DNA from 4 places in the Sphingopyxis sp. SCN 67-31 genome. Region 1 is predicted to be linked to each of the others. Evidence: predicted binding sites of a transcription regulator. Region 1 holds the regulator's gene; each other region holds the start of a gene.
What was found. Region 1 encodes LexA, which represses DNA repair genes until DNA is damaged. Its sites were predicted from a motif close to GTTCCNCNCTTGTTCT; they were not measured.

Region 1 (7,884 bases):
GCGGTGATCGGTTTCGTGATGCTGCTCGCGATGCGGCTGCTCGGGCTGAGCCGGCGCCTCGCGCTGGCGGGGCATGTGTTGCCGCTGGCCGCCGCCGCGGCGGCGCTGGCCGGGGCGGGCTATACCTGGCTTGCCGGAGCGGAAGTGCCGACGCTGCGTTCGTTGATCGCGGCGCTGCTCGTGCTCGCCGCCTTCCTGATGGGGCGCGAGGCGATCACGCTGCGCCTCGTCGCGGCGGGTGCGCTGCTCGTGCTGCTGTGGCGCCCCGAAGCACTCGCCGGACCCAGCTTCCAGCTCAGCTTCGCCGCGGTGACGGCGATCATCGCATTGCACGAAAGCCGCTGGATGCGCACGTTCCTGGCGCGGCGCGACGAAGGCACGGCGCTTCGTCTGCTGCGCGCCGCGGCGGGATTGCTACTGACGGGGCTGGTCGTCGAGGTCGCGCTGGCGCCGATCGCGCTGTTCCATTTCCACAAGGCGGGGCTTTACGGCGCGCTCGCCAATATCGTCGCGATCCCGCTGACGACCTTCGTCATCATGCCGATGGAGGCGCTGGCGCTGCTGTTCGACGGCGTCGGGCTCGGCGCGCCCTTCTGGTGGGTCGCCGAACAGGCGCTGCGGTTGCTGATCGCGCTCGCCCACCGGGTCGCTTCGGCGCCGGGAGCCGTCGCGACGCTGCCCAGCTTTCCGCCGGGCGGTTTCGCGCTTGCGCTGTTCGGCGGCCTGTGGCTGCTGCTGTGGCAGACGCGCTGGCGGCTCGCCGGGGTGGCGCCGCTGCTGGCGGGGGCCGCCATCCTGCTCGCGCAGCCGCGTCCCGACCTGCTGATCTCCGGCGACGGACGCCACATCGCCGCGGCCGTTCCCGGCGGCGGCTATGCGCTGCTACGCGCGCGGGCGGGGGACTATATCCGCGATTCGATGGCCGAAGCGGCAGGGATCGACGTCCCCTTCACCGCGCTCGCCGATCTCGACCATGTCGAATGCAACGCCGATTTCTGCCGCTGGCGGCAGGGGCAGGGCGCGACACGGCGCATCATCCTCGCCGCGCGTGGCCGCGACCGCATCGATGGCCGCGCCATGGCCGCCGCCTGCGCCGCGGCCGACGTGGTGATCAGCGACCGCTGGCTGCCACGCGAATGCATCGGGCGCTGGCTGACGATCGACCGCGACAGTCTGGAAGCGAGCGGCGGTCTTGCGCTCTATCTGGGCGAGCGACCGCATGTCGCCACCGCGCTGCGCGCCGGCGACGCGCATCCGTGGCGGCGACCGCAACAGGTCAGTGGTAACGACGAAGCAATCCCGACAGGCGGCCCTGCACGATGACGCGCTCGGCCTCGTAGCGCTGCGGTTCATAGGCGCTGTTCGCGGGATCGAGCCGGATCATCGGCCCTTCGCGGCGGAAATATTTGAGCGTCGCATCCTGTCCGTCGACGAGCGCGACGACGATATCGCCTTCGCGCGCGGTGTTCGCCTTCTGGATCAGCGCATAGTCGCCGTCGAGAATCCCCGCTTCGACCATCGAATCGCCCGACACTTCGAGCGCATAATGCTCGCCCGCGCCAAGCAGCGCGGCGGGAACCGAAAGCTGGTTGTGATCCTCGAACGCCTCAATCGGCACGCCGGCGGCGATGCGGCCGTGCAGCGGGACCTCGATGATGTCGTTGGCGGCGATCGGCTTCAACGCCGGCGCCGGCTTGCGCAGCGGCACGACGGTGTCGCGCGCCGGCGCCTTCGCCGCCTCGGGCAGCTTGAGCACTTCCAGCGCGCGGGCGCGATTGGGCAGGCGGCGCAGGAAGCCCCGCTCCTCGAGTGCGCTGATCAGCCGGTGGATGCCCGATTTCGACTTGAGCCCGAGCGCATCCTTCATCTCCTCGAACGAAGGCGAAATTCCGCTCGCGTCGAGGCGCTGCTGGATGAAGTGGAGCAGTTCGTGCTGCTTCGCGGTCAACATCTCTCGGTCTCCATGCTGTCAATGGACATATAGAGAACGATAGTGGAACAGAGCGGAACTTGTCAAGCGATGACGGAGCGGCTTGAGCCGTGGACGCCGTCAGCCCTCCAGCAACGTCCGCGTCGCTACGGTTACGTCCGCCTGCCGCATCAGGCTTTCGCCGACCAGAAAGGCATGGACGCCGCTCCTGGCGAGGCGCTGGCAGTCGGCATGGGCGGCGATGCCGCTTTCGCCGACGAGCAACGTGCCCGGTGGAACGCGCTTCGCAAGCCGTTCGGTGACGGCAAGGTCGGTCTCGAAGGTACGAAGATCGCGGTTGTTGACGCCGATCAGGCGCGATCGGAGGTGGGTGAGTGCGCGGTCGAGCTCGGCCTCGTCGTGCACTTCGACCAGCACGTCCATGCCGCGTTCGAGGGCGGCCGCCTCGATCTCGCGCATCGGCCCGTCGTCGAGGGCGGCGACGATGATCAGGATCGCGTCGGCGCCGATCGAGCGCGCTTCGGCGACCTGCCACGGGTCGATCATGAAATCCTTGCGCAGCACCGGCAGGTTGCAGGCGGTGCGCGCGGCGATCAGAAATTCCTCATGCCCCTGGAACCACGGCGCGTCGGTGAGCACCGACAGGCACGCCGCGCCGCCGGCTTCATAAGCGCGCGCATGGTCCGCCGGATTGAAATCCTTGCGGATCAGGCCCTTGGAAGGCGAAGCTTTTTTGATTTCGGCGATCAGGCCGAAGCCGCCCGCCGCGATCTTCGCCTCGAGAGCCGCCGCGAAGCCACGCACCGCGCCCGCGTCGATCGCATCAAGCTGCGTCACCGATCGGCTCTTGCGGCGCTCGGCGACCTCTTCGGCCTTGGTGGCGAGGATTTCGGTCAATTTGTTCATATGGAATGCTTTTCCGGGCGCTGGGCGTCATTCATCGGTAGGCGATCCAGCAATCGAGCAGCGCGTTGGCAAGCCCCTTGTCGATCGCCTCGGCGGCTTCCTCGACCCCGTCGACGAGGCTGTCGACCGCGCCCGCGACGACAAGCGCCTCGGCGGCGTTGTAGAGCACCGCGTCGCGATAGGCGCCGTGCTCGCCCCGCAGCAGGTCGCGCAAGGCCCTGGCATTATAGCTGGCGTCGCCGCCGCGGATCGCAGCGATCGGATGCGAGGGCAGACCGGCGTCGGCCGCGGTGCTGCGCTGCATCTGCACGCCGTCGGGCGTCACCACCGCCACCTCGTTACCGCCCGCGAGCGACAGCTCGTCGAGCCCTTCGTCGCCCGAAATGACGCGCGAATGGTCGGTGCCGAGCCGGTGCAGCGCTTCGGCATAGACCGGAACATAGGCGGGGCGCGCGATGCCGATGAGCTGGCGCGTCACGCGCGCCGGATTGGCGAGCGGCCCCATCAGGTTGAAGATGGTGCGGCGCGCCAGCGCCTGACGGATCGGCTGGATGCGCTTCATCGCCGGATGATGGTTGGCGGCAAAGAGGAAACAGATGCCGAGGTCGGCGAGCTGCGCCTCCGCCATCCGCCCGGCGCGCTCCATGTCGAGCCCGAGCGCCTCGAGCGTGTCGGCCGCGCCGGATTTCGAGGAAGCGGCGCGATTCCCGTGCTTTGCGACGGGAACCTCGCACGCCGCGACGACGATCGACACCGCGGTCGAGACGTTGAGCGTGTGGTGGCCGTCACCGCCGGTGCCGCAGACGTCGATCGCGCCCGCGGGCGCCTGGATCGGGATCAGCCGCTCGCGCATCGCCTGCGCCGCGGCGGCGATCTCGATCATCGTCTCGCCGCGATCCGAAAGCGCGGAGAGGAAGCCGGCCACCTCCTCGTCGCGGCCGCCGCCGTCGAGCATCGTTGCGAAGGCATGCGCCGCCTCGTCGGGTTCGAGGAAGCGGGCGGGGTCGGGAAAGGGGCCGAAGCGGCTCATGCCGCCTGCCGCTCGGCGACCGGCAGCCCCGCCAGCCGCATGAAATTGGCGAGCATCGCGTGGCCGTGCTCGGTGGCGATGCTCTCGGGGTGGAACTGCACGCCGTGGATCGGCAGTTCGACATGGCGAAAGCCCATCACCGCGCCATCGTCGCTCGTCGCATTGATCGCGAGCGCGGCGGGAATGTCGACCACTTCGAGGCTGTGATAGCGCGTCGCGGTGAGCGGCGAGGGCAGGCCGGCGAACAGCCCGGTGCCGTCGTGGCACACCGGCGAGGTCTTGCCGTGCATCAGGTGACCGCGCTGCACCGTGCCGCCGAAATGCTGGCCGATCGCCTGATGACCGAGGCATACGCCGAGCAGCGGCCGTGCCGCATCGGCGCAGGCGGCGACGAGATCGAGGCTGATCCCGGCTTCGTTCGGGGTACAGGGGCCGGGGGAAATGAGGATCGCCTCGGCGCCGCTCGCCAGCGCCTCGGCTGCGGTGAGCGCATCGTTGCGTTCGACGCGCACCTCTGCCCCCAGTTCGATCAGATAATGAACGAGGTTGAAGGTGAAGCTGTCGTAATTGTCGATGACCAGGATCATGGCGGCGGGCCGTATCGCTTTTGAGAGGCGAGGGGAAGGGATAGAAGCTTTCCGGCGGCCGATCACTCCGCCATCAGCTTCACGAGGTCGTCTTTCCAGAATTTCGCCCAGCTGTGCGTGCTGTGACCCTTCGTTTCGGGGCTGGCCGGGATCAGGACGAATGTCGCGCCGGGCATGCGTGCCGCCGCCTTTCCGGTGATCCCGTAGCCGGGCTGGTTGATGAAATCGTCGGCGGAGTTGATCCACAGCATAGGCACCGTGATCTTTTCGAGGTTCGACCACGGATTGTAATTGCGCGACGAATCAAGCTGGTAGATCGTGTCATTTGCATCGCCGCGAGCGAATGTGCGCGCGAACGCCTCATCCTTGTAAGCCTCCGCCGCGGCGCGCGTCGGATATTGAGCCTGCAAGGCATAGGGATTGGAGCCCGCGATCAGCATGAGCGAGGCCACGGTGCGCAGGCCCGCGAGCGGCGGATCGGTGTAGTTGCCGTCCTTCCACAGCGGATCGGCCTTGATCGCGTCGATCGACAGCGCGCGCCACATCCGGTTCACGCCGGCAATTTCGACAGGCAGGCACGCGAAGGGCGCCAGCCTTTCGGCGAAACCCGGATGCATCTCGCCCCAGACGAAGGCGTGCATGCAGCCCATCGAGGTGCCGAGGATCAGCTTCAGCTTCGTCACGCCGAGCTTTTCGGTGAGCATGCGGTGCTGCGCGGCGACCATGTCGTCATAGTCGTAGCGGGGAAATTTCATCCGCAGGCCGTCGCTGGGCTTCGACGAGCCGCCATGGCCGATATTGTCGGGCAGGATGATATAATATCTGCTCGTATCGAGCGGCTGGCCGGGGCCGAAAAGCTCGTCGGCGAACTGGGGCTGAAAGAACTGCTTCCCGGTCCCGCCGGTGCCGTGGAGGATCATCACGGCGTTGGTGACATGGCCCTGTTCGTCGCGCTGCGGCTTGCCGAGCGTCGTATAGTGAAGCCTTAGCTCGGGCAGCTTTTCGCCCGTGCCGAAGGTGAAATCCTTGAGGATCGCATCGCCTTCGACGGCACCTTCGACCGTCTGGGCGTGGGTCGGGGCGATGCCGCCGAGCAGCAGGGCGAGCGGAGCGAGATATTTCAGCATGGCGGCGACGCTAGCGCGTTTGCGCGCCGGATTTAAGCCCTCTTCGAGAAGCGGCGATCATTGCCCGTAACCCGGCGTTCCCGCGATCCGCACCGCCTCGCGCGCCGCGGCGAACAGCGCGCCCGCCTTGGCCTCGCACTCGCGCTGTTCGTAGGCGGGGTCGCTGTCGGCGACGATGCCCGCGCCGGCCTGCGCATGCATGACGCCGTCCTTGACGATCGCGGTGCGCAGCACGATGCAGCTGTCCATATTGCCGTCGGGCGCGAAATAGCCGACGCCGCCCGCATAGGGCCCGCGCGCCTGGGTTTCGAGTTCGGCGATGATCTGGCAGGCGCGGACCTTCGGCGCGCCGCTGACCGTGCCCGCCGGAAAGCCTGCGAACAGCGCGTCGATCGCGTCCTTGCCGGGCGCCAGGCGGCCGATGACGTTCGACACGATGTGCATGACGTGGCTGTAATATTCGACCGTATAGCTGTCGGTGACGGTCACGCTGCCCCCGGTCGCGGCGCGGCCGACGTCGTTGCGGCCGAGGTCGAGCAGCATCAGATGCTCGGCGCGCTCCTTGGGATCGGCGAGCAGCGATTCGCGATTCTCGGCATCCTCGGCGCTGGTGCGGCCGCGCGGGCGGGTGCCGGCGATCGGCCGGATCGTGATCTCGCCATCGCGCACACGGACGAGAATCTCGGGCGACGAACCGATCAGCGCGAAACCCGGCAGGTCGAGGAAATAGAGGAAGGGGGAGGGGTTCACCCGCCGCAGCGCGCGATAGAGGTCGAAGGGCGGCAGGTCGAACGGCGCCGAAAAGCTTTGCGACAGCACGACCTGAAAGATGTCGCCGGCGCCGATATACGTCTTTGCGGCGCGCACCATGCGCGCATAATCGTCGGGCGCGGTTGCGGGGGTGGCGACGATCGCGGCCGGGTCGATGCGGGTTTCGGCGCGCGCGCCGTGCGCGCTGGCACTGGCGAGGCGCGCGGCGATCGTCTCGATCCGCTCCTGCGCGTCGTCGATCATCCGGTCGATCGCGCCGTCCGCATCGGGCCAGATCGGCGCGATCAGAAACAGTTCGTCGGCGAGCCGGTCGAAGACGAGAATCGTCGTCGGGCGCACGAAGATCATGTCGGGCAGGCCGAGCCCCGGTCCGGCCGCGCGCGGAATCCGCTCGACGAGGCCGATCGTCTCATAGGCGAAGAAGCCGACGAGCGTCGCCAGCGCCTTGGGCAGTCCCTCCGGCACCGCGAAGCGGCATTCGGCGACGAGGTCGCGCAGTGCCTGGAGCGCCCCGCCCGCGACCGGGCGAAAGGCGGCGCGGTCGCGGCGCCATTCGCGGTTGATCCGCGCGGCGTCGCCCGTCACCTCGAACATCAGGTCGGGATCGAGGCCGATTAGGCTGTAGCGGCCGCGCGTCTCGCCGCTTTCGACCGATTCGAGAACCCAGTCGCCGCGGCCCGGCTCGATCAGCTTGAGGGCCGCCGAAACCGGCGTTTCGACGTCGGCGATCTGGCGCTGCCAGACCACCGCGCCGCGTCCCTGCGCCAGCGCTTCGAGCGCTGCGGATCGGCCTTCGAGCGTCATGGCGCTATTCGACGGCGGCTGCCGTGCCGCTCAACTCCTGGCGAAGCTGTTCGAGCAGGTCCTTGTCGATCTTCACCCGGACGCGACGCTTGGCCTCGGCGGCAAGCTGCTCGACCAGTTCGCTGCCGAAGGCCGGGCCGAGCGGCTGGGCGATGGCGGCGACGCGCGCGGGGTCGATCTGCTTGGGATCGGGGCGGTCGACATGGCCGAGCGAAATCACCATCCAGCCGCGGTTGCCTGGAATTTCGAGCGTCTTCACGCTGCCCTGCGCCATCGAAAAGAGCAGCGCGAGTTCGGGCGGGACGCCCTGACCGTCGCGGCCCAGTTCGGCGCGGCGGCCGCCGATCGTCTGGACGTTGCCGATATTGGGGCCGGCGGCGCGTACCGCTTCGGCCAGGCTCTTGCCGCCTTCGACCGCCTTGGCGATCGCGCGTGCCTTGTCGCGCGCGACCTTCTGCCCCTCGGCAAAGCGCCAGTCGGTCAGCAGGTCGCCGCGAATCTGCGCAAAGGGCGGCGGTGCGGCGGCGACGACCGACTTGACGGCGAACACCGCGAACTTCTCGTTCTCGACGAGCGTCGCGATCTGGCCCTCGCCCTCGTTCCCCTGAAAGGCCTGCGCGACCATCGGCGCCAGTTCGGGCGGCAGAGTGAAATCGGACGGTCCGGCCGGACGCCCGCTCGGCAGCAGCGGCGGGGTCTCGACGAGCTTGAGCTTGCGGTCGCTGGCGA
Region 2 (7,790 bases), on a different contig from region 1:
GAAATCGCCGGGCCGGCGGTGCAGCGCGAGCGCGAGAAAGGCGCGCGGGCCGAAGGCGCCGCTGAGCTCGGCGAGATCGAGCCGCGCCCGCTCGTCGGCTTCACCGGTCAGGAGGATCGCGACGAGGCCCTCGGCCGCGGCCGCGACGTCGGGCCAGTCGAGCCAGCAATTGCCCTTGCCGCCGCGCGCCTTCCCCAAGGAAAGCAGCCGGGTCAGCCGCGACCAGGCCGCGCGATCGGTCGGATAGAGGAGGATCGAGCGACCGTCGCGGAGGTCGACGCGCGTCCCCGCGATCAGCCGGACGCCGGTTGCTTCCTGTCCAGACAGGCCGCGCACCATGCCGGCGACACTGCCCCGGTCGCAAAGCCCGAGGGCCGAATGGCCGAGGGCAGCGGCGGTCGCGAACAATTCCTCGGGCGAAGAGGCCCCCCGCAGAAAGGAAAAATGGCTCGTGGCGTAGAGTTCGACATAGGTCGTAACGGGGTCCGTCATCCGAACACGCCATGCATGTACCAGCTGAGGTCACCCGTCTTGTCGGTGATCGCGTCGCCGCGGCGGAAGAGCCAGAAGCGCTCGCCGCTTGTCGCCTCGACCCGGAAATAGTCGCGAACCGCCCACATCTCACCTGGGCGGCGCCACCATTCGCCATGGATCCGCTCGGGGCCATCGCCTGCGACCACCGCATAGCTCCGCCCGCGCCACGCGAAGCGGCGCGGCGGATGGTCGGGAAGCAAGGCGACGACGCCCGACAGCGCCTCGGGCCGCGCGAGCATCCGGATCGGCCGCGGCCAGACGGGCCAGCCGGCGGGCTTGACCAAAGGCCCGGCGCGCACGATCGCGCGCTCGGGGACATCGCTTTCGATCGCGGACAGGCGGAACAGCGCGGCATCGCCGGCGCGGCCGGCCAGCGCATCGACGAGCGGAGCGAGGTCGGGCGCCTGGCGTGCCGTGTCGAGGGCGGCGGCGATCGCCTCGGGCGCCAGCGCTTCGACCTGCGGCGCCGCGAGAACCATCGTCTCGATCCCGAGCCCCGGCTCGATCCGGTCGATCCGGAGCCTGAACAGGCGCAGCAGATGTTTCGCATCGCGCGTCGCCCGCGCCGTCCCGACGGTGACGAACTGTGCGCCCATGTCGAGCCGGTCGCAGCGCAAGACGAGGCTCCGCACGCCGAGACTGCGCTCGCGCAGCGCGAGCACGAGATCGCCGAGCAGGTCGGCGATGACCTGCTCGATCGCCTCGGCGGTCCCGATCGGCTCGAGCAAGGAACGGCGCGCCTCGGGCATGTCGAACGGCACGACCGGAACGATCGGCTCAGGTACGAACCCTCGCGCCTGGTCGAGCCGCTCGACCGCGCCGCGCCCGAGCCGCCGGGCCAAGGGCCCGCGCGGCATCGGATAAAGATCGGCGATCCGCTCGATCCCGAAGCGCGCCGCCGCGGCGAGCGCCTCCGGCGCCAGCCGGAGCGCCGCCAGCGGCAAAGGCGCCAGCGCCTCGCTCTCGCCTCCTTCCGGCAAGATCCGCACGCCCGCGCCGCCATCGCGCGCGAGCGCGTGCGCGGCGCCCGGCGTACCGGCGATCGCGACACGCGCGGTGAAGCCGAGGCGCCGCAGAAAACCGAGCAGACGCGCCGCGAAACGCTCTTCGCCGCCGAAGAGATGCGTCGTGCCCGACAGGTCGAGCCACAGCCCGTCGGTGCCCGACACTGCCGCCGTCGGCGTCCAGCAGCGGGCGGCGTGGAGCGCAAGGCGATCGAGCCACGCGCGATCGGCGTCGGGTGCGGCATCGAGTATGTCGAGATCGGAGACCAGCGCGCGGGCATGGGCGGCCGCCATGCCGGGCACGAGACCGAGATCGAGCGCCGCCGGACAGGCGGCGGTCACGACGTCGCGCTGGCCGGTTCGCGCGACGACGATCGTCGGACGGAGGCCCCAGAGCGGCGGCAGCGGCGCAGCGATCCCGCCCGACGTCCCGTCGTCCGAGCGCAACGCCCGGAACACCGGTGCGGCAGCTTCGCTCCGCCGTCCCAGCTCGCGCATCGTCGGTCGCTGGTGCGCCGGGAGGGCGTCGAGCGACGGCCCGCCGGAGTGCGTGCCTTGCGCCCAGCGCGCGCCCGGACGCCAGCCGCCGCCGCGCGGCACCGAACAGGTGCCGGGATTGTCGTCGACAGGCTCGGGGAAGCGCGGACCAGCCCGCGCCCGATCAGGCGGCGTGCCCGAATGCGACGGTGTCCGTTCTGCCCGGCGCAACCGCTCGATCGGCAGTTGCGGCAGGAAGAGCGAGGCGACCCTGGTCATCGCACGCCTCCAGTTCGAGGGAAAAAGGCGGCCCGCCGCGCTGCCGGACCAGCTCGACATTCCAGCGCCCGCGCCCGACACCGGGCGAGGCGAGGCGGCCCGACGACAAGGTGCCGATGCGCCAGCGGGTCATCGCGAGCGACGGATCGGCGAGCGGGCATTGGCCGTAACGCCGGTACCGGCGATAGAGGATCATCGGCGTGTGGCCCTCGGATGCGGCCAGTTGCAGCCGGCGCGTCGCGGTCTGATCGGCCGCTTTCACTTCGGCAACCACGCAGGCGAGCGAACCGTCGCGCAGCGCGTCCTCGCACAGTGCCAGCAGTTCCTTGTCGGTCCTGCCTTGAGCATAGAGCACGCGGTCCGGACCGAGCCCCGCCTGTTCGAGACCGGGGGCATAGAGATCGAACCGCGTCAGCGCCCAGAGCGCCGACACGTCGGGCGCCGCCGCGAAGCGCGACGCGATTCCCGCCGCGAAGAGCGTTGCCGCAGCGTCGTCGCTCCAGCTTGCCGAGGCGCCCGCGACCTCGTGCAGGCCTGCGCCATCGAGCCCGCCGCCAGCGAGAAGATGATCGACCGGCCCGACGCCGAACGGCAGGACCGGCCCGCGCGAGGCGGCTACACGCGCCACCGCCGCGCGAAGCACGTCGATATCTCTGGCACTTGGCCGAGGTGCAGATTGGGGCGTCGTGCTCATGGGAATATCGACTCAAATGTTCCCTTTATGTTCCACCGAGTCAAAGGGCGCGTCAAGCGGGCCGCGACGAACCGCCGTGAATCGGTGTGCGCCTTCCGCCCGGCCTCTGTAAAAGCGAAACAAATTGGGCTCATGATCGTGACGGCTGCGTCCCGCTGACGGAACGAGGATCGCCGCCAAAGCATTGGAAGACCGGTGACGGACCTATTGCGAGGCGAATCATGCGTGAGAATCACAGCCGCTATTCCACCGTCTCGATCGTTCTACACTGGACGATCGCCATCCTGATCATCGCCAATGCCACCTTTGGCGGCTGGATGGAGGACGCCTCGGACAGCGAGAAACTTGGCTATTATCAGCTGCACAAATCGGTCGGGATCACGATCCTCGCGCTTAGCATTATCCGGCTCGGTTGGCGCTTCGGCCATCCCTGGCCGGCCTTCCCCGGCGGCATGCCGTCATGGGAACGGATGCTCGCGCGCACGACCCATGTCCTCTTCTATGTGCTGATGATCGGCGCCCCGCTTCTCGGCTGGGCCGCAGCGTCGGCGGGCGGGGCGCCTGAAGTGCCGCTTTACGGCGCCGTGCCCGCGCCCAATCTTCCGCTACCGCTGAACGAGGATCTCGTCGAAGAGCTCGGCGACATACACAAGCTGATGGTGAAGGCCATTTACGTCGTGCTTGCGCTGCATGTTCTCGGCGCGCTCAAGCATCATTTTTTCGACAAGGACGAAGTGCTCCACCGGATGCTGCCGCTGTTTCGCAATCCGCGCGGCTGACACGCGTCGGCGTCACGGCATGCTGTCGTCGCGGCTGAGCAGGCCCAGGGTGCGCTCATCGCGCTCGCCGCCGAACCAGCGGATGAGCGCGGCGGAGAAGAGCGGCCGCCGGCTCACGGCCTCGAACAACGTCAGCGACGAACGCAGCTTGACGGCGTCGACCTCGCCGAAGACCGCCACGGGGTCGCTTGCGGGCAGGTCCTGGATTGCCTCGACGCATTCGGCATAGCGCGCGCCGAGAAGCGGATGGGCCAGATAGGCCCGCGCCTCATCGGCTCCCGCGAGACCGTAGAGCTTCGACGTCGCGCTTCGGCCAAGGCCCGCGAGCTGCGGGAATATGAACCACATCCAGTGCGAGCTCTTCTTGCCGCGGCGAATCTCGCCGAGCGCGCGCAGGTATATTTGCTCCTGCGCCGTCACGAACAGGTCGAGCCCCTCTTCGTTTGTCATAAGGCAAGAGCGCCTTGTGCGGGGGGCTTGCCATATACCTGCGTCACCTCGAGGCTGCCTTCGGGAAGCCATTTCAATATGTCCTCGGCCGGAACGCGCGGATCGAGCCAGGCGGCCCATTGATCACGCGCGAGCGGAATGATCTGGCGATGGTGATAGGGTGCGATGTCGGGACCGGCGTCCATGGTCAGGAGGCTGAAGGCTTCGCCGACATGGCTGTCGCGCCACACACCGGCCATGCAGAACCAGCGATGGTCCTTCAGCGTGAACAGCCACTTGTCGAGCCGCTTTTGCGCGGGGTCGGTGGGATCGGTGAACTCATAGAAACCGTCGCAGAGGACGAGGCATCGATGCATGCCGAGATCGCGGCGCTCCGAGCGCACATTATAGACCGGTTTGCCGCCCTGTCCGGGCCAGCTCCAGCGCCGGTTGACGAGCGATCCGGCGGCGGCGCCGTCGCTGCTCTTCACGATCGGCGCGGTATCGGTGATGCGGACATCCTCGCGCGCCGGCACGTTCGGTGCGCCCTCGGGCATATCGATCTTGATCTGGAGGTTGTCGAAGTCCTCGGCGATCGACGCGATGTCTACCTCGAGCCGATAATCATTGCACATGCGCGTCGGTCCCCTCGCCCTTGCGACTCAACATCGTTCCCATTATGTTCCACATATGGGTATCGCGCCAACCCCTTTCGATCCCGACGCCCCGAGCGGAGGCGTGCAAACGCTCGTCCGGCGCAATCCCGACAATATGACCGAGATCGAAATGGTCAAAGCGGTTTGGGGTTCCGACCCGCGGTTTAGCGACGGGATCAATTATCGTTTCGTGCGCGCCGAGGGCCGCGCCTTCCCGGCGCGCCGCTGCCTGATCCCGGCGTCCGAGTTCCGCATGGGAACCGGCGATCACCGCTACCGGGTGACGCTCGACAGCGGCAATTTCTTCTATCTTGCCGCGATCTGGGACCCGCCACTCGCCGATTGGCCCTTGTCCTACCGTATCCTCACCATCCCGGCTGGCGCCGACGTCATTCCCTATCAATCGCGTCACGGCGTGATCATCCGGCGCCGCGATGCGAACCATTGGCTCGACGGCACGCTGCCGAACGAGCTTTTGTTCGAAGAGCCGCCGCGTCATACGCTGTTCGTTGAGCCTTTGCGCAAACAGGCGGAGCTTCCGCTCTAGATCAGGATGTCGTCGGCCCGCAGGGCCCGCACAAGCGCACTCTTGGCGAGCCCGCAGCGGGGCGGCGTGCGATGCGCGCCCGTGCCTAGCCGCCGCCCCGCAAGGATAGCGAGCCGAGTGTGCCGCGCGGCCAAAACAAAAGTGCGCCCCCTGGCCGAGCCTGCGAGGCCAGAGCGCGCTCATCAGATGCCGCGCCCGACATGCCGCCGCGCGGCCGTCCCGCCGGGCACGCCGGCGGGACGTACCGGCTCAGCCGTTCAGACGATCCTTGACGGCCTTCGCGGCGCCGAAGGTCAGCTTCTTCGAAGCCGCAATCTGGATGGTTTCGCCGGTCGAGGGATTGCGGCCTTCGCGCGCGGCCGATTCCTTGACCTTGAACTTGCCGAAGCCGTTCACCGAGACTTCGTCGCCCTTGGCGGCGGCGTCGGTGATCGCGGCGAAAACGGCATCGACAGCCTTCTTCGCATCGGCCTTGCTCACTCCAAGTGCGGTTGCGACGCTGTCCGACAGTTCGGCGTGGTTCATAAATCATCTCCTTGAGCGGCCGGAAGGATCCCGGCCGGGCGGGCGCTATAGCGCCGCGGACGGATCGGCGCCATCTGCGCCGCGCCAGGGCGCGGCACGGCGAGTTGCACTCGGTGGCGGCGTGCGGCAGTAGCGGCGGATGCTTCCCCACCGCCTCATCGCATCCGCCCTGCTCCTGCTGGCTGCCGCCTGCTCGCCCGCGACCTCCGCACCCGCAAACCCGTCCGTTCCATCGAAACCGCTCAAGCTCGGGAGCTGGAACCTGGAATTTCTCGCCGAGCGGAACGGCGAGGGCTGCAACCCCAGGGATGATGGCGACTATGCTGCGATGCGCCGCATCGTCGACGACCTCGACGCCGATGTGATCGCCTTTCAGGAGGCCGAGAATGAGACCGCCGCAGCGCGGGTCTTCGACCCCGCCAAATATGTCGTGATCATGGAAGCGCGGAAGGGCGCGCCGGGCGGCACCTGCGGAGGCAAGTTCCCGTCGCAGGCGGTGATCCGCCAGGCTGTCGGTTTCGCGATCCGCAAGGACATGGCCTTCGATCGCCATGCCGATGTGACGTCGCTGATGCGCGACAACGAGCAGCTTCGCTCGGGCGTCGACATCACGCTCCGCCCCGAGGGCCGCACACCGATCCGCCTTCTCGGCATCCACCTCAAGTCAGGCTGCTTCTCCGGGAGCGAGGCGAAGGCCTGCCCCATATTCCAGGACCAGATTCCGGCGCTCGAAGCCTGGATCGACGCGGCCGCCGCCGGGCCCGAGCGCTTCGCGGTGCTGGGCGACTGGAACCGCCGGCTCGCGCTTCCCGGCGACGCGATCTGGACCGAAATCGACGATGGTGATCCGGCCAACGCCGACCTGACGCTCGCCGACGCGGGCCAGCCCCCGGCCTGCGATCCGCGTTACGACAGTTTCATCGATCATATCGTGCTCGACCGGCGCGCCGCCGCCGACCGGACGGGGTTCAGCGAGACGCGCTATGCGACCGGCGAGAAGCATTATTCGGACCATTGCCCGATCGCGGTCACGCTGCGGCGCTAGAAAAATCCCGGGCCTCGAAGAGCCCACGGAACCATCGCGCGCCCGGCACGTTTCACTTAACTGTCCAGACGAAAGAATGGCAGAATTTGATCGCATCTTCGGATGCAATCTAGGGAAGCCCCGCTGCAGAGATGTAGCGGGGCTTACCATTTCTGCTCGCTGGATCGGCGCTTCGCTCTGCAACAGGCGACGCGCTATGCCCGCCAATCATTCCGCTTCGGGTACATCCTCGACACTTTCCCTACCGTCGTCATCAGGAAGGGGAACCTGCTCCGGAACTTGCTTGGGGCCGGTCGGCGGAGAATCGGGACGCGGGTCGGGCGGTGCGCTTGCCATGATAACTCCTGCGAACGGGACATTTGAGAAACGGCCGGCAACTCGCGCGGTTCCGGCGAAGCACAGCGGCCGTGCCGCAAAGCCGCACGCCCGGCCACAGAATTTGTCCAGAATGGTTTAATCTGCCTACGAAGCTTCCGTTTTGCATCGCTTTTGGATAGCGTGCCGTGTGATGACCGCAGGGGAAATGCACTCGATCGGACCAGAAGTGGTGGGGCTAGTACGAATGCCGCGTCCTCATATTGCGCGCTTTTGTCGAGAGGCACCGAGAGGGCGACCTCGCCATTTTCCGGATTTTAATTCCGGCGATCCGCACGGGCGCGGCCGACCATCGTCTTTCGCCTTTTCTATTCGTAAGCGAGGGTAGGTAAATGGGCGAGAGTCTGGGATATGACCTACGCATCAAATATGGCCTGACCGACGATCCCTCAGCGGAGATGATCGAAGCTTGGGCGCAACGTGTGACCGAATTGGCTGCCGAGATT
Region 3 (7,884 bases), on a different contig from region 1:
CATAGCCGCCAGGCGCAGCGAGCCACGTCCGCCCGACGGCTGCGAACGACGACAGCAGAGCGAATTGCGTCGCAGTATAGGCCAGGCTCGACAGACCGGAGAGATAGGTCACGAACACCGTGAGCCCGATCCCGCTCGTAAAATTCTCGGTCCCCACCGCTATAGCCAGCATCAGTGGCGAATGACCGACGGAGGCCAGCAGGGCGAACAACAGATTGCTGAACATCATCATCAGGCCCGAGATCAGGAGTGCCCGCCCCATGCCCAGCCACGCGATGAAGGGAGCACCGCAAGCCGACCCGATGATCAGCGCCACAAAGCCGACGCCCTTGTTGATCGCAACGAACTCGGTGTCGGTGAACCCCAGTTCGACGATCATCGGATTGAGCATCCCCTGCCCCATCGCATCGCCGACCTTGTAGATGAGCACGAAAAGCAGGATCAGGACCGCGCCATGACGCCCCAGAAATTCGCGAAAGGGGCTGATGACCGTTTCGTTGAGCCATGCACCAAAACCTTGCTCGCCCCCGCGCGCCTGTGATGGATGGAACCTCCCGGGGCCAGCCAGGAGAGCGCCGACCACGGCAGGCAGCACCGCAAGCCCGGTAAAGGCGTAAGCCGCTGCCCAACCCAGCCCAAATCCTTCGGGAGAAGCCAGCGCGATCGTGCCGACCCCGGCGATCAGATTGCCGGTGCGATAGCCGAACTGGTTCATTGCCGTGCCGTGGGGCAACTCGGCATCGCTCAAAATCTCGATACGATAGGCGTCGATGACAATGTCCTGTGTGGCCGACAGAAAAGCGACGATGATCGCCCAGATCGCGAACGGCGCCAGATTGTCGTTGGTCGGATTACTCGCCCCCAATTGCCAGATCGCGACGACCAACAGCATCTGAATCAGGAACAGCCAGCTTCGCCGCTGTCCAAAAAGGCGGGTCAGGACCGGGATGGGCAATTTATCGACCAAAGGGGCCCAAAGGAATTTCAACGTGTAGGGCGTGGTCAGGCCGATTGCGAAGCCGATCGTCGATTTTTCGATTCCGACCTTCGACAACCAGAATGCCATTGTACCCAACAGCAGTGTCAAAGGAAAACCGCTCGAAATACCCAGCAAAAAGGCGACGATCGGCATCGGCTTGCGGTAAGGCGCAAAACTCGGAACGAGATAAGCGAGGCCGACAACGGCCAACAGCACTGCGACCAATACCAGGCTATCCAGACCGAGTTGCATCGCGCGCCCTCCCTCACATGCCGACGCGGCGGCATCTCTCGCTTCAAGCCAGAGGCCTAAAGCCTTGGCGCCAAATTGGAAGCGGTGATTTGGCGGTCCGACGGATCGTGGCGGCGGCCGGTCGCCTCAGGCTGCCTCGGGCCGCCAATAGGTCTGAAGCCCGCTGATCTTGCGCGGCTTCTTCTTCTGGCAGATCATCGTCTCGATCGCGCGCAGCGCGCCGATCAGCGCAGCGGCGGCGTGCGGCTTGGCGAGGCAGGCGAGCGCGATCTCGGCGGCATCCTCGGGCGGCAGGCCGGTGACGAGCAGCACCGCAATGCCGCGATCGCGCGCAATCCGGGCGACCTCGCGCCCCGTCATGTGGCCCGCGAGATTCAGATCGAGGACGAGCGCGTCGACCCGGTCGATCGCCAGCACCTGCACCGCAGCCTCGCCCGAATCGACCGTCGCGACGACGTCGTAGCCCGCGTGTTTCAGCGTCCGTTCGTTGTCGAACGCGATCAGCGGATCGTCTTCGACGATCAGCAGGCGCTTGATGCACGACGGGCGGGACGCAAAGAGCATGAAAACTCCCTTCGATGGCGCCATGGCGCGCTCTCGCCCGTCCTGCAATATCGCTTCGGCATGCCATCGACGAAGCGATGCGTTTCCGGCTATGAGCGTGACCACAAGGCCACAGTTTCCTTCCCCCCTCAACGCCATGAAAGCCGCTTGCGTTCCGATGACGACACGCCGACCGCCCCGCTCCGCCCCTCAGCCCGCCGCACCGCGCGGCCGCCGCGCCGCGCGTTCCGCGCAACCCCGCCCCCCTGCCACCGCCGAACGCGAGGAAGAGGGGCCGCAACGGATCGCCAAGCTGCTCGCCCGCGCCGGAGTCGGCTCGCGCCGCGACGTCGAGCGGATGATCGAGGAAGGCCGCATCGCGCTGAACGGCCAGGCGATCGCGCAGCCCGCGCCGCTGCTCTCCTCGCTCGAAGGCCTGACGGTCGACGGCAATCCGGTCGCGAAGCCGGTCTCGACACGCCTCTATCGCTTCCACAAGCCGGCGGGCTGCCTCACCGCCGCGCGCGACCCCAAGGGCCGCAAGACGATCTACGACATCCTGCCCAAAGGCCTGCCGCGGCTGATGCCGGTGGGGCGGCTCGACTATAACACCGAGGGGCTGCTGCTGCTGACCAACGACGGCGAATTCAAGCGCCAGCTCGAACTGCCCTCGAGCGGGGTCGAACGCAGCTATCGCGCGCGCGCCTTTGGCGAGATCAGCCAGGCGCAGCTCGAGGAACTGGCGCTCGGCATCACCATCGACGGCATCCGCTATGGAAAGATCGACGCCAACCTCGAACGCCGCACCGGGCGCAACCAGTGGATCGAACTGACGCTGACCGAGGGCAAGAACCGCGAGGTGCGCCGCGTGCTCGAACATCTGAGCTTGCAGGTCAGCCGGCTGATCCGGACGCGCTACGGCGCCTTCTCCCTCGACGGGCTCGACAGCGGGGCGGTCGAGATCGTGCCGCGCGACGCGCTGTTCCAGTTTCGCCGGCGGATGGGCTGAGGATGCGGGTGATCGCCGGCGAGTGGCGCGGCCGCAAGCTGCTCGCGCCCCGGAACGACGCGACGCGGCCGACTGCGGACCGCACGCGCGAGACGCTGTTCTCGATGCTCGCGAGCCGCCTCGGCAGTTTCGAGGGGCTGCACGTCGCCGACCTGTTCGCGGGTTCGGGCGCGCTCGGCATCGAGGCGCTGTCGCGCGGCGCCGCGCACTGCCTGTTCGGCGAGCAGGACAGGGACGCGCTCGACGCGCTGCGGAAAAACCTCGCGACACTGGGTGCGGGGCAGCGCGCCGAGATTCGCGCCGGATCGGTCCTTTCCCTCGGTCCCGCGCCGCGCGCCTGCGACCTGCTGCTGTTCGACGCGCCCTATGGCACCGGCGCCGGCAGCGTCGCGCTCGACAAGCTGGCCCGCCTCGGCTGGGCCGGCCCCGACAGCTGGGTTTCGATCGAGACCGCCGACCGGGAAGCGGTCGATGTCCCCGGCTTCGGAATCGAGGCGGAGCGCCGCGTCGGCAAGGCGAAGCTGACCCTGCTGCGCCGCGCCTGACCATCGTTCAGCCGGCGGCGGCGCCCTGCCGGCGCACCATCAGCAGCCCGATCCAGCTGACGACCCCGGCCAGCGCCAGATAGAGGCCGACGACCTGCGTCCCGCCCCAGTCGCCGAGCGCCTGCGCGATGATCGGCGCCAGCGCGCCGCCCAATATGCCGCCGACGTTGAAGGCGACGGACGCGCCGGTGTAGCGCACCTCGACGGGGAACAGCGCGGTCAGCCAGCTGCCGAGCGGGCCATAGACCAGCCCCATGACGAACAGCGATGCCGCGAGCCCGAGGAAGATGAGCGGCCACGATTGCGACGCCAGCGACGGCCCGAACAGCAGCCCGATCAGGATCGTCGCGCCGCACCCCCAGGTCAGCACCCGCTGCGCGCTGACCGCGTCGCTCCGGTAGCCGGCATAGACGATCCCCACCGCCATGAAGAGGATCGCGCCGAGCTGGATCAGCAGGAACTGCTCCTTCGGATAGCCGAGCGCCGTCGTCCCGTGGGCCAGCGCGAAGCTGGTCGCGAGATAGAAGATCGCGAAGCAGGCGACGACCGCGAAAGTGCCCGCGAGCGTCGGGACGAGGTGGCGGCGGAACAGCTCGCCCAGCGGCACCGCGACGGGCGCCTGCCTTTCCAGTGCGTCGGCGAAGGCCGGCGTCTCACCGATCTTGAGCCGCACCCAGAGCCCGAGCCCGACGAGCACCGCCGAGACGAGAAAGGGGATGCGCCAGCCCCACGCCGCGAACTCCGCATCGCTGAGCCACAGGCCGAGCAGCAGGAACAGGCCGTTGGCGGCGATGAAGCCGACCGGCGCGCCGAGCTGCGGAAACATGCCGAAGCGCGCACGCCAGCCCGGCGGCGCATTCTCGACCGCCAGCAGCGCCGCCCCGCCCCACTCGCCGCCGAGCCCGAACCCCTGCCCGAAACGCAGGATGCACAGCAGCAGCGGCGCGACCCAGCCGACCATCGCATAGGTCGGCAGGAACGCGATCAGCAGCGTCGAGGCGCCCATCAGCATCAGCGAGGCGACGAGCGTCGACTTGCGGCCGATGCGGTCGCCGTAATGGCCGAAGACGATCGCCCCGACGGGCCGCGCCAGGAAAGCGAGCCCGAAGCTCATGAAGCTCAGCATCAACTGCGCCGAGGGTGATTCGGATGGAAAGAACAGCGGCCCGAACACCAGCGCCGCGGCGGTGCCGTAGATGTAGAAATCGTAGAATTCGACCGCGGTCCCGACGAGGCTCGCGGTCAGGATGCGCGCCTGCGCGCGATAGGGTGTCAGATCCACGGGCGGCGCCCCTTCCCTTCGTGATGGCGGGTCGCTTTGAACGGATCATGCGCTCCGGCGCAAGACCAAAGACCGTCCGCCGCGCAGCGCCGCCGCGTCCCGCCGCCTTGCACTGGACAGCATCGGCGCCGTTCCCTAATCGTTCGCGCGTGAACAGCCGCCCAGCCTCCCCGCCCGATCTTCCCCCGCCGCACCCATCGGACCCGCCCTATCTGCAGGGGCTGAACGGCCCGCAGCGGCAGGCGGTGCTGACCACCGAAGGCCCGGTGCTGATGCTCGCAGGGGCAGGCACCGGCAAGACGGCGGCGCTGACGGCGCGGCTGGCGCACATCATCGCGACGCGGCGCGCGTGGCCGTCCGAAATCCTGGCCGTCACCTTCACCAACAAGGCGGCGCGCGAGATGCGCGAGCGCATCGGCCGGATGATCGGCGACGCGGTCGAGGGGATGCCGTGGCTCGGCACCTTTCACAGCATCGCGGCGAAGATGCTGCGCCGTCACGCCGAACTGGTGGGACTGCAGAGCAATTTCACCATCCTCGACACCGACGACCAGCTTCGCGTTCTCAAGCAGCTCATCCAGACCGAAGGGCTCGACGAGAAGCGCTGGCCGGCGCGCCAGCTCGCGGGGCTGATCGACAAGTGGAAGAACCGCGGCCTGACCCCGCCCGACCTCGACGCCGCGGACCGCGAAGCCTATGCCGATGGCAAGGGGCAGCATTTCTATGCCCTTTATCAGGCGCGGCTCAAGACGCTGAACGCCTGCGATTTCGGCGACCTGCTGCTCCACATGCTGGTGATATTGAAGACGCACCGCGACGTGCTCGAACAGTATCAGCAGCGCTTCAAATATATCCTCGTCGACGAATATCAGGACACCAACGCCAGCCAGTATCTCTGGCTCCGCCTTCTCGCGCAGGCGCGCAAGAACATCTGCTGCGTCGGCGACGACGACCAGTCGATCTATTCGTGGCGCGGCGCCGAGGTGGCGAACATCCTGCGTTTCGAAAAGGATTTCCCCGGCGCGACCGTGATCCGCCTCGAACAGAATTACCGCTCGACCCCGCAGATCCTTGCCGCCGCCTCGGCGCTGATCGCCCAGAATTCGGGGCGGCTCGGCAAGACGCTGTGGACCGATCTCGACGCGGGCGACAAGGTCCGGGTGGTCGGCGTCTGGGACGGCCCCGAGGAAGCGCGGCGGATCGGCGAGGAGCTCGAAGACCTCCAGCGCCGCGGCACCAGCCTCGACCGCGCCGCCATCCTCGTCCGCGCGCAGTTCCAGACCCGCGAGTTCGAGGATCGCTTCATCGCCATCGGCCTCCCCTACCGCATCGTCGGCGGCTACCGCTTCTACGAACGCGCGGAGATTCGCGACGCGCTCGCCTATCTGCGCCTCGTCCAGTCGAGCGCCGACGACCTGGCCTTCGAACGGATCGTCAACGTGCCGAAGCGCGGGCTCGGCGACAAGGCGGTGTCGCGCATCCACCAGTTCGCCCGGATCGAGCGCACGCCGCTGTTCCATGCCGCGGCGCGGATCACCGAGACCGACGAGCTGACCCCGCAGGCGCGCCGCCAGCTCGCGAACTTCGTCGCGATGATGCGCAGCTGGCAGGCGAAGGCGAACGACCTGCCGCACCCCGAGCTGACCCAGCTGATCCTCGACGAATCGGGCTACACCGCGATGCTTCAGGCCGACCGCAGCGCCGAAGCGGCGGGGCGCCTCGAGAACCTCTCCGAACTCGTCCGCGCGATGGAGGAATATGATTCGCTTGAAGCCTTCCTCGAGCATGTCAGCCTCGTCATGGACCGCGACAACGACGACCAGACGGAGACCGTCACCATCATGACGATCCACGCCGCGAAAGGCCTCGAATTCGATCATGTCTTCCTCGCCGGATGGGAAGACGGCGTCTTTCCGTCGCAGCGCGCGATGGACGAGGGCGGCACCGCGAGCCTGGAGGAGGAGCGCCGCCTCGCCTATGTCGCGATCACCCGCGCCCGGCAGCGCGCGAGCATCTATCACGCCGCCAACCGCCGCATCTACGGCCAGTGGATGAGCAGCATTCCGAGCCGCTTCATCGCGGAGATTCCGCCCGAGTTCGTCGACAGCAAGAACAGCTTCGGCGGCGGCGCGTCGCTTTGGCGCGCCAACTGGTCGGCGCAAGGCGACCCGTTCGCGCATGTCGCGACGCAGAGCCCGGCACGCACGGCGACCCGCGGCCCGGCATGGCAGCGCGCGCTGGCCGCGTCCTCGACCATCACCCGGGCCCCTGCGCCGAGCGAAGGCGCCCCCGCCGCCTCGGTCGGCGCGAAGCCGCGCGCCGACCTGGCGATCGGCATGCGCGTGTTTCACGAGAAATTCGGTTACGGTCGGATCATCGACGTTGACGGCAACAAGCTGGAGGTCGAATTCGAGCAGGCGGGCACCAAGCGGGTCCTCGACGGCTTCGTCCGCGCCGCCTGAGGGCGTGGGCGGGACGATGGGGGACGTTCCGTCCTTCATGTATTGGATCGACACTTCGTCATTGCGAGCGAAGCGAAGCAATCCAGGGCCGTTACCGCCACTCTGGATTGCCGCGCGGCTTCGCCGCTCGCAATGACGGTTCCAGTCGATGTCATCCCGCTCTGAGGAGAGCGCCGGCAGCCGAACACATGCGGGCGAACGGGCAAAAGAGCCGGAGAATCGGGCTGGCACGGCCGGATAATGCAGGAAAGCCCCGATACCGATCGAACGACCGGCATTCTCCGACGCGACGCGCGGCGCCCGCGATCGCTCCACCAGCCTTGTTGCAAACACGCCGCGCCGCGCTATGCCGGGGTCATGACGCAGGGTGGGGACTGGATGGGACAGGCGCGCGCGGCGTTTCAGCGCGGCGACGATGCCGGCGAGATGGCGGCGCTCGAAGGCGCGATCCGCGCCGACCGGGGCAATATCCTGGCGCTGCTCGCCATGGCGGAGGCCAAGCGGCGGCGCGACGACTCGCGTGCCGCATGCAGTTTCTACCGGCTGGCGCTGAGCACGGCGGCGATCATGCCCAACGTGCCGTCCTCGCTGCACGCCGGCCTGATCCGCGGCCAGGAATTCATCGCCGAAAGCGAGAAGATGCTTGCGGCACATCTGGCGACCGAGTTGCGCGATGCAGGAATTTCGGCCGCCAGCGCGCCGCCGCGGGTCGCCGAAGCGCTGCGCCTGCTGACGGGCGAGCATGCGCTCTACCTCCAGCAACCAGCGATGTTCTATTTTCCCGGCCTGGCGCAGCGGGCCTTCTTCGATCG
Region 4 (7,884 bases), on a different contig from region 1:
GCTGATCATCCTGTTCCTGTCGATGTTCCCGATCCGTCTCGGCATCTATCATTTCGCCTATCCGTGGCTCGGCGGCGACGCGATCTGGTGGAGCTTCCCGCTGTCGTCGCTCACCTCGCTGGCGATGGCCTGGTGGGTGTATCAGCGCGGCAACTGGCGCAGAACCATGCCGCAGCCGGGGGTCGGATGAGGGCGCGGCACCCGACGACTTTCGACCAAGGCGCCCGCCGCTTCGACTGGCGGTTCGAAGCCCGCTGGCCTCGTCCCCGCCTTTACGGCTAGACCGGCGCCATGAACCGCGACCGCCACCCCGACCCGATGCGCGAGCAGCGCGCGCGCATGCTTGCGGCAGCGCCCGACTGGCGTGCGTCCGACGCGCGCGTCAACCCGCGCGTCGCCATCGGGTCGATCATCGCGATGTGGCTGCTCTATTTCCTGATCACGACGGGGCTTTCGGCGCTGACCGGCGCGCCGGGGCAATGGTCCTTCATCAACCAACGCGGCATCGTCGTGGTCGCCGGAATCCTCTGCACCTTCCTGCTCTATCAACTTCTCCAGCGTGTCCAGCCGCGCAGCTTCGGCGCGCGGCTCGCCGTCGCGATGGGGGCGGCGGTGCCGCTCGTCGCCCTTTATGCGAGCATCAACATGCTCGTCTTCTTCTATTGGTTTCCGTCGGACGAGACGGCCAAGATCATCGAGGATCTGCACGACAAATATCCGATCGCCTGGGAACTGGTGCTCATCCTCGACAGTTCGATCCGCTGGTATTTCTTCTTCGCGGTGTGGGCCGCGCTCTACGTCGCGCTCGGCTACGCGAACGAGATGCGCGCGGTCGAACGGCGCGCCAACGCCTATCGCCTCGAGGCGAAGAATGCGCAGCTTCGCGCGCTGCACTATCAGGTCAACCCGCATTTCCTGTTCAACACGCTCAATTCCTTGTCGACGCTCGTCATGCGCGGTTCGCAGAGCGAGGCGGAGGCGATGATCATGAACCTCTCCTCCTTCCTGCGGTCGAGTCTCGAGGTCGACCCCGAACAATTGGTCAGCCTCGACGAGGAGATCGCCCTCCAGCGTCTCTATCTCGACATCGAACAGGCGCGTTTCCCCGACCGGCTGCAGGTCGCGGTCGACGTGCCCGACGCGCTCGGCAATGCGTGCGTCCCGGTCCTGATCCTGCAGCCCGTCATCGAAAATGCGATCAAATATGGCGTCGCGCCCAGCAAGGGCCGCATCGGCATCCGCGTCACCGTGTCGAGCGACTACGGTCTGCTGATCCTGCGGGTCGAGAATGACGTCGACCCCGCGGCGCCCGCGCCCGATCCGGGGATCGGCCTTGGCCTCGGCAACGTGCGCGAGCGGCTGATCACGCGCTATGGACCCGTCGCGGGGTGCGAGTGGGGGCGGTCCGGCAAGGGCGGCTTCTACGTCTCACTCTGGCTGCCGCTGGCGCGGGACGGATGCTGATGCCGCCGACGCTGCGCACCCTGATCGTCGACGACGAGCCGCTCGCGATCGAGCGGCTGCAGATTCTCGCGGGGCAGCAGGACGGCATCGCACTCGTCGGCACCGCGGGTGACGGCGCCTCTGCGCTGCGCATGGTCGGAGCGCTCGCGCCCGACCTCGTGCTGTGCGACATCGCGATGCCGGACCTCAATGGCATCGAGGTCGCGGCGGCGATCGACAAGCTCGACAACCCGCCGGCCGTGGTTTTCGTCACCGCCTTCGACCGTTATGCGGTCGCGGCCTTCGATGTCGCGGCGGTCGACTATCTGCTCAAGCCCGTGTCTCCCGACCGGCTGGCTCGCGCGATCGCGCGCGTACGCGAATGGCGCCAGACCGACCACAGCCACGACATCAAAAGCCGATGGATCAACGAATTCTGGGTCCAGAACCGCGGCGAGATGCTGCGTATCGACGCCGGGCAGGTCGACCTGATCGAAGCCGAGCGCGATTATATGCGCCTGCATGTCGGCAACCGGAGTTGGCTGATCCACCAGACGATCAAATCGCTCGAAGAACGGATGAATCCCGAACAGTTCATCCGCATCCACCGATCGAAGATGGTCCGCCGCGGCGGCATCGTCGGGCTCAAACATCATGGCGACGGCGCGTGGAGCGTCGATCTGGGCGAAGGCGGGCTGCATCGCATCGGCCGCACTTACCTGCACGACGTCAAGGCGATCATGCAGGGGCGGTGATCCTGCCATAGCCACCGGTATGAAGCGGAACACGCAGGCCCGGACCGGGGTAGACCGTCGCCTCCGTGTTCCACATCCGCATCATGCCGCGCGATGCGGCGATTCTCGGCCCGCTTTCGATCGACTCCTGTGGCCGGTCGACGGGCCGACGAAAGTCGCCCGACGATCGACCAACGGCGTCCGTATCAGCGCCTCATGTCAGCGCTGCGGTTCGGGCAATGGATGCGCGCAACGCGTGGTGTCACCGGCCTTGCAGGCCGCGACATCGGCTTCCCACTGCATCCGTTCCTCGGCGCCCATCGCCGCGACGCGGGCCTTCTCCGCCTCGTAGGCCGCGGTTTCGGCGGCGTATTTCTCCTGCTCCGCCTGTTCCTGCGCAGCGGCGGCAGCGACCTCCTGCTCATAGGTGACATTCTCGGCCTTCGCCCGCGCCGCCTGTTCCGCGTTGAGCCGCGCGGTATTCGCACGCTCTTCCGGTGTCGTGCCGTCGGGTTTGGTCTGGACGGCAGCGGCCGTGTCGGCGGCGTCGGGTTCGGTCTGGGCAGTAGCCTGCCCGGCTCCGAACAGCGCCAGCGCGGCGGTCGCGGCCAATAGCATCCTGGTCATCGAAGTTTCTCCTTCACGGCAACGGCGATTGCTTGCCGTGCAAACGCCTTCGCCGCGAAGCCGTTCCCAGACGGCCCGGGTTCGGACGGCCGCTATAGGCACGCCGTTCGCGACCTACCAGATCCGTGTCCGCGCCTCTGGCTTCAGATAATATTTTGCATCCGCCGGCACATCGAACGCCTTGTACCAGGCATCGACGTTGCGCAGCGGCCCGATGATGCGCCAGCGTGACGGGCTGTGTTCGTCGCTCGCCACCTGCTGCTTGATCGCATCGTCGCGCGCCTTGTTGCGCCACGCCTGCGCGAAAGCGAGGAAGAAGCGCTGGTCGCCGGTCAGCCCGTCGATGACCGGTGCCTCCTTGCCGCCCAACGAGCGGTGGTAGGCATCATAGGCGATCTCCAGCCCGCCCAGGTCGGCGATATTCTCTCCCATCGTCAGTTCGGGATTGATGAAGGCGCCCGGTGCCGCCTCATAGGTCGCATATTGCGCGCCGAACCCTTTCGCCTGCGCCTCGAAGCGCGCGGCGTCCTCGGCGGTCCACCAGTCGCGCACCGCGCCTTCGGCATCGATCTTGCGTCCCTGGTCGTCGAAGCCGTGCACGATCTCGTGCCCGATCACCGCCCCGATCGCGCCATAGTTGACCGCGTCGTCGACGGACTCGCTGAAGAAGGGCGCCTGAAGAATGCCGGCGGGAAAGACGATCTTGTTTTCCAGCCCGCCGTTATAGGCGTTCACTTCCTGCGGGTTCATCGCCCATTTCTTGCGATCGACCGGCTTGCCGAGGTCGGATAGCAGATAGGCATATTCGAAAGCGGCGCTGCGTTCGACGTTGCCATAGAGGTCGGCAGGATCGATCTTCAGTCCCGAATAGTCGCGCCACTTGTCGGGGTAGCCGACCATCACGTCCATCCGTGCGAGCTTGGCGAGCGCCGCCTCCTTTGTCGCGGGCGCCATCCAGTCGTTGGCGCGGATGCGGTCGGCCATCGCCAGCTTCAGATTCGCGACGAGCTTCTCCATTTCCGCCTTGGCGCTCGGCGGGAAATAGGCGTGGGCATAGGTTTCGCCGACCAGTTCGCCGAGGCTGCCGTCGACGAGCCGCAGGCCCCGTTTCCAGCGCGGCCGCAACTCCGCGACACCGCTCATCGCCTTGGTGAATTCGAACCGGCTGTCGACCCAGTCCTTCGACAGATAGTTCGCCGCATTGTCGGCGACGTGGAACTGCTGCCACGCCTTGATCGTGTCGAGCGGCGTCTTCGCATAGAGAGCAGCGATGTCGCGAACGGCGGTGTTTTCGTTGACGATGATGCGCTTCTGAGGCGCGATCCCGGCGCCGGCGAACCAGGCCGCCCAGTCGAGTCCGGGCGCATAGGCGGCCAGTTCGTCGGACGACATCGGATTGTTGATCTTGCCGAGGTCGCGGCGGTCGGCGATCGGCCAGCTCGCCCGGGCGATTCCGGTTTCGAACGCCAGGATCGCATCCGCCGCCTTTTCGGGCGCCGGATCGCCGATCATCGTCATCGTCCGCACGATATAGGCGCGATAGGCATCGCGCTGCGCCTGGAAATCGTCCGACAGATAATATTCGCGGTCGGGCAGCCCCAATCCGCTCTGGCCGAGCCACAGCACGTTCGTCGTCGGATCGGCCGAGTCGGCATAGGGCTCGCCGGAAACGACGCTGAAACCGAAGGCGCCCTGCGATTGCCCCATGAAGCGCGCCATCGCGCTCTTGTCCCCGATCGCCCGCACCCTGGCGATGTCGACCATCAGCGGTTTGCTGCCCAGTGCCTCGACCCGCGCTTCGTCCATGAAACTCTGGTAGAGGCCACCGAGCTGGCTGATCGCCGGTGCGCCCGTCACCAGTTGGCGGAGCTGGCGCTGGGTCAGATTATAGACGTCGTAATCGACCCCCGCCGACGGCTGGTCGGCCGGAATCTCGGTGCGCGCGGACCAGCCGCCGTTGGCATATCGGTCGAAATCGTCGCCCGGCTTCACCGACGGATCGCGCGCCGACAGGTCGACGCCCCACGCCCCGAAGGTCAGCGCCCGAAGCGACGCCGCGTCCGCATCTGCCGCTGCGGCAGACGCCGTCGTATCGCGCGCCGGCGCCGGCATCCCCGCCAGCATCGCGGCCATCGCCAGCATCGCCGCCCCCATGTGGATCGACTTCATCTTCTTCTCCCCGTTTCGCACGCCGTCGCGGTCGGACGGCGGATATGCCATGCTTGTTCGCCCTTGGCGGCAGGGGGTCAAGCGAGCGGGCGAACATTGGTCGAAGGGTTCGGCGGGTTGGTGGAAAGTTCGCGTCGATCGTCGCATTGCGGGCCACCTTCGTGCTTCCTATTTAAGAGGCGACGCTCGCCTCTTGCGCGTCGAGAACAAATCTGGAACACACCCCTCCCATGAGTCTCACCCACATTTCGGTGCGCGGCGCGCGCGAGCATAATCTCAAGGGCGTCGACGTCGACCTGCCGCGCGACAGCCTGATCGTCATCACCGGCCTTTCCGGGTCGGGCAAGTCCAGCCTCGCCTTCGACACCATCTATGCCGAGGGGCAGCGGCGCTATGTCGAGAGCCTGTCCGCCTATGCGCGCCAATTCCTCGAGATGATGCAGAAACCCGACGTCGAACATATCGACGGTCTGTCGCCGGCGATCAGCATCGAGCAGAAGACGACGAGCCGCAACCCGCGCTCGACCGTCGCGACCGTCACCGAGATTTACGACTATATGCGCCTGTTATGGGCGCGCGTCGGCATCCCCTATTCGCCCGCCACCGGCGAGCCGATCAGCGCGCAGACGGTCAGCCAGATGGTCGACCGCGTAATGGAATTGCCCGAAGGCACGCGCGCCTATCTGCTCGCCCCCGTCGTGCGGGGCCGCAAGGGCGAATATCGCAAGGAACTGGCGCAGTGGCAGAAGGAAGGCTTCACCCGCGTCCGCATCGACGGCGAATTCCACGCGATCGAGGATGCCCCCGCGCTCGACAAGAAATACAAGCATGACATCGAGGTCGTCGTCGATCGCATCGCGGTGCGCGAGGGCATCGAGACGCGGCTCGCCGACAGCTTCGAGACGGCGCTGAAGCTGGCCGAGGGGCTGGCCTATGTCGATCTGGCGGACACGACGGTGGCGGAGGCGCTGTCGTCTAATGGTAAGACTACGGATTCCAGTTCGTCCGTTCGTGCTGAGCTTGTCGAAGCACCGTCCTCCGAAGAACAGGGCGGCCCTTCGACAAGCTCAGGGCGAACGGGAATGAAGAATGTTGGGATACCGTCGAACCGCATCATCTTTTCCGAGAAATTCGCCTGCCCGGTCTCGGGCTTCACCATCGCCGAGATCGAACCGCGCCTGTTCAGCTTCAACGCGCCGCAGGGCGCCTGCCCCGCATGCGACGGGTTGGGCGAGCGGCTCGAATTCGATCCCGACCTTGTCGTCCCCAACCACGCGCTCAGCCTCAAGAAGGGCGCGGTGGTGCCGTGGGCGAAATCGAACCCGCCCTCCCCTTATTATATGCAGGTGCTCGAAAGCCTCGGCAAAGCCTATGGGTTCAGCCTCGAAACGCCGTGGCAGGACCTGCCCGGCGAGGTGCAGCTCGTCATCCTCTACGGCAGCGGCGGCAAGCCGGTCGAACTGACCTTCCGGGACGGCAAGCGCACCTATACCACGCACAAGCCGTTCGAGGGGGTGATCGGAAACCTCAACCGCCGCATGCTCCAGACCGAAAGCGCGTGGACGCGCGAGGAACTCGGCAAATATCAGACCGCGCAGCCGTGCGAGACCTGCCACGGCGCGCGCCTGCGCCCCGAACCGCTCGCGGTGAAGATCGCGGGCGAGGACATCAGCCAGTCGGCGCGGCGGTCGGTTGCAGACGCCCTCCACTGGTTCGGCACGCTCGAAGAGAAATTGAACGCGCAGCAGAAGCAGATCGCCAAGGCCATCCTCAAGGAGATCAACGAGCGGCTCGGCTTCCTCAACAATGTCGGGCTCGACTATCTCAACCTCAACCGCACCAGCGGCACGCTGTCGGGCGGCGAAAGCCAGCGCATCCGCCTCGCCAGCCAGATCGGCAGCGGGCTGTCGGGCGTCCTCTACGTCCTCGACGAACCGTCGATCGGCCTCCACCAGCGCGACAACGACCGGTTGCTCGCGACGCTCAAGCGGCTGCGCAACCTCGGCAACACGGTGATCGTCGTCGAGCATGACGAGGATGCGATCCGCACCGCCGACCATATCGTCGACATGGGCCCCGGCGCCGGCGTTCATGGCGGCGAGGTGGTCGCCGAGGGCACGCTGGAACAGGTGCTGGCGAACGAGAAGAGCCTGACCGCCGCCTATCTGACCGGCGCGCGCCGGATCGAGGTGCCGCCGCATCGCCGCCCCGGCAACGGCTTCGACCTGGTGCTGAAGGGCGCGCGCGCGAACAATCTGCGGAACGTCACCGCGAAGATTCCGCTCGGCACCTTCACCTGCGTCACCGGGCTGTCGGGCAGCGGCAAGTCGAGCCTCGTCATCGACACGCTCTACGCCAGCGCGGCGCGCACGCTGAACGGCGCGCGCATGGTCGCCGGACCGCACGACAGCCTGTCGGGGCTCGAACATTGCGACAAGGTGATCGACATCGACCAGTCGCCGATCGGCCGCACCCCGCGCTCGAACCCCGCGACCTATACCGGCGCCTTCACCGTGATCCGCGACTGGTTCGCGGGGCTACCGGAGGCGCAGGCGCGCGGCTACAAGCCCGGCCGCTTCAGCTTCAACGTCAAGGGCGGGCGTTGCGAGACCTGCACCGGCGACGGGCTGATCAAGATCGAGATGCATTTCCTGCCCGACGTCTATGTGACGTGCGAAACGTGCGGCGGCAAACGCTACAATCGCGAAACGCTGGAGGTGAAGTTCAAGGGCAAGAGCATCGCCGACGTGCTCGACATGACGGTCGAGGATGCGGCGAAATTCTTCAAGGCGGTGCCCGCGATCCGCGACAAGATGGCGATGCTCGTCCGCGTCGGCCTCGGCTATATCAAGGTCGGGCAGCAGGCGACGACGCTGTCGGGCGGCGAGGCGCAGCGGGTGAAGCTGGCGAA

Region 2: ABS88_RS04785 (ImuA family protein) is a predicted target of LexA. The motif match lies at 3,007-3,022, and genes of this name have one in related genera.
Region 3: ABS88_RS17895 (ATP-dependent helicase) is a predicted target of LexA. The motif match lies at 4,741-4,756, and genes of this name have one in related genera.
Region 4: uvrA (excinuclease ABC subunit UvrA) is a predicted target of LexA. The motif match lies at 5,177-5,192, and genes of this name have one in related genera.

What each region holds. Positions count from the first base shown of each region.
Region 1 covers NZ_MEFH01000054.1:63,641-71,524, reverse strand. The annotation lists gene ABS88_RS08510 (ComEC/Rec2 family competence protein) at 1-1,323, shown strand, start outside; gene lexA (transcriptional repressor LexA) at 1,277-1,951, opposite strand; gene trpC (indole-3-glycerol phosphate synthase TrpC) at 2,051-2,836, opposite strand; gene trpD (anthranilate phosphoribosyltransferase) at 2,868-3,866, opposite strand; gene ABS88_RS08490 (anthranilate synthase component II) at 3,863-4,453, opposite strand; gene ABS88_RS08485 (alpha/beta fold hydrolase) at 4,516-5,580, opposite strand; gene trpE (anthranilate synthase component I) at 5,638-7,155, opposite strand; gene ABS88_RS08475 (peptidylprolyl isomerase) at 7,160-7,884, opposite strand, start outside.
Region 2 covers NZ_MEFH01000031.1:619-8,408, forward strand. The annotation lists partial or broken gene ABS88_RS04775 (PHP domain-containing protein) at 1-492, opposite strand, end outside; gene ABS88_RS04780 (DUF6504 family protein) at 489-2,294, opposite strand; gene ABS88_RS04785 (ImuA family protein) at 2,200-2,988, opposite strand; gene ABS88_RS04790 (cytochrome b) at 3,210-3,767, shown strand; gene ABS88_RS04795 (DUF1810 domain-containing protein) at 3,780-4,217, opposite strand; gene ABS88_RS04800 (SOS response-associated peptidase family protein) at 4,214-4,831, opposite strand; gene ABS88_RS04805 (SOS response-associated peptidase family protein) at 4,935-5,399, shown strand; gene ABS88_RS04810 (HU family DNA-binding protein) at 5,649-5,924, opposite strand; gene ABS88_RS04815 (endonuclease/exonuclease/phosphatase family protein) at 6,064-6,969, shown strand; gene ABS88_RS04820 (hypothetical protein) at 7,677-7,790, shown strand, end outside.
Region 3 covers NZ_MEFH01000087.1:8,121-16,004, forward strand. The annotation lists gene ABS88_RS17870 (AmpG family muropeptide MFS transporter) at 1-1,231, opposite strand, end outside; gene ABS88_RS17875 (response regulator) at 1,358-1,795, opposite strand; gene ABS88_RS17880 (pseudouridine synthase) at 1,953-2,783, shown strand; gene rsmD (16S rRNA (guanine(966)-N(2))-methyltransferase RsmD) at 2,786-3,328, shown strand; gene ABS88_RS17890 (MFS transporter) at 3,336-4,604, opposite strand; gene ABS88_RS17895 (ATP-dependent helicase) at 4,760-7,072, shown strand; gene ABS88_RS17900 (aspartyl/asparaginyl beta-hydroxylase domain-containing protein) at 7,430-7,884, shown strand, end outside.
Region 4 covers NZ_MEFH01000077.1:22,951-30,834, forward strand. The annotation lists gene ABS88_RS16340 (MATE family efflux transporter) at 1-190, shown strand, start outside; gene ABS88_RS16345 (sensor histidine kinase) at 292-1,464, shown strand; gene ABS88_RS16350 (LytR/AlgR family response regulator transcription factor) at 1,464-2,198, shown strand; gene ABS88_RS16355 (hypothetical protein) at 2,397-2,804, opposite strand; gene ABS88_RS16360 (M13 family metallopeptidase) at 2,919-5,024, opposite strand; gene uvrA (excinuclease ABC subunit UvrA) at 5,204-7,884, shown strand, end outside.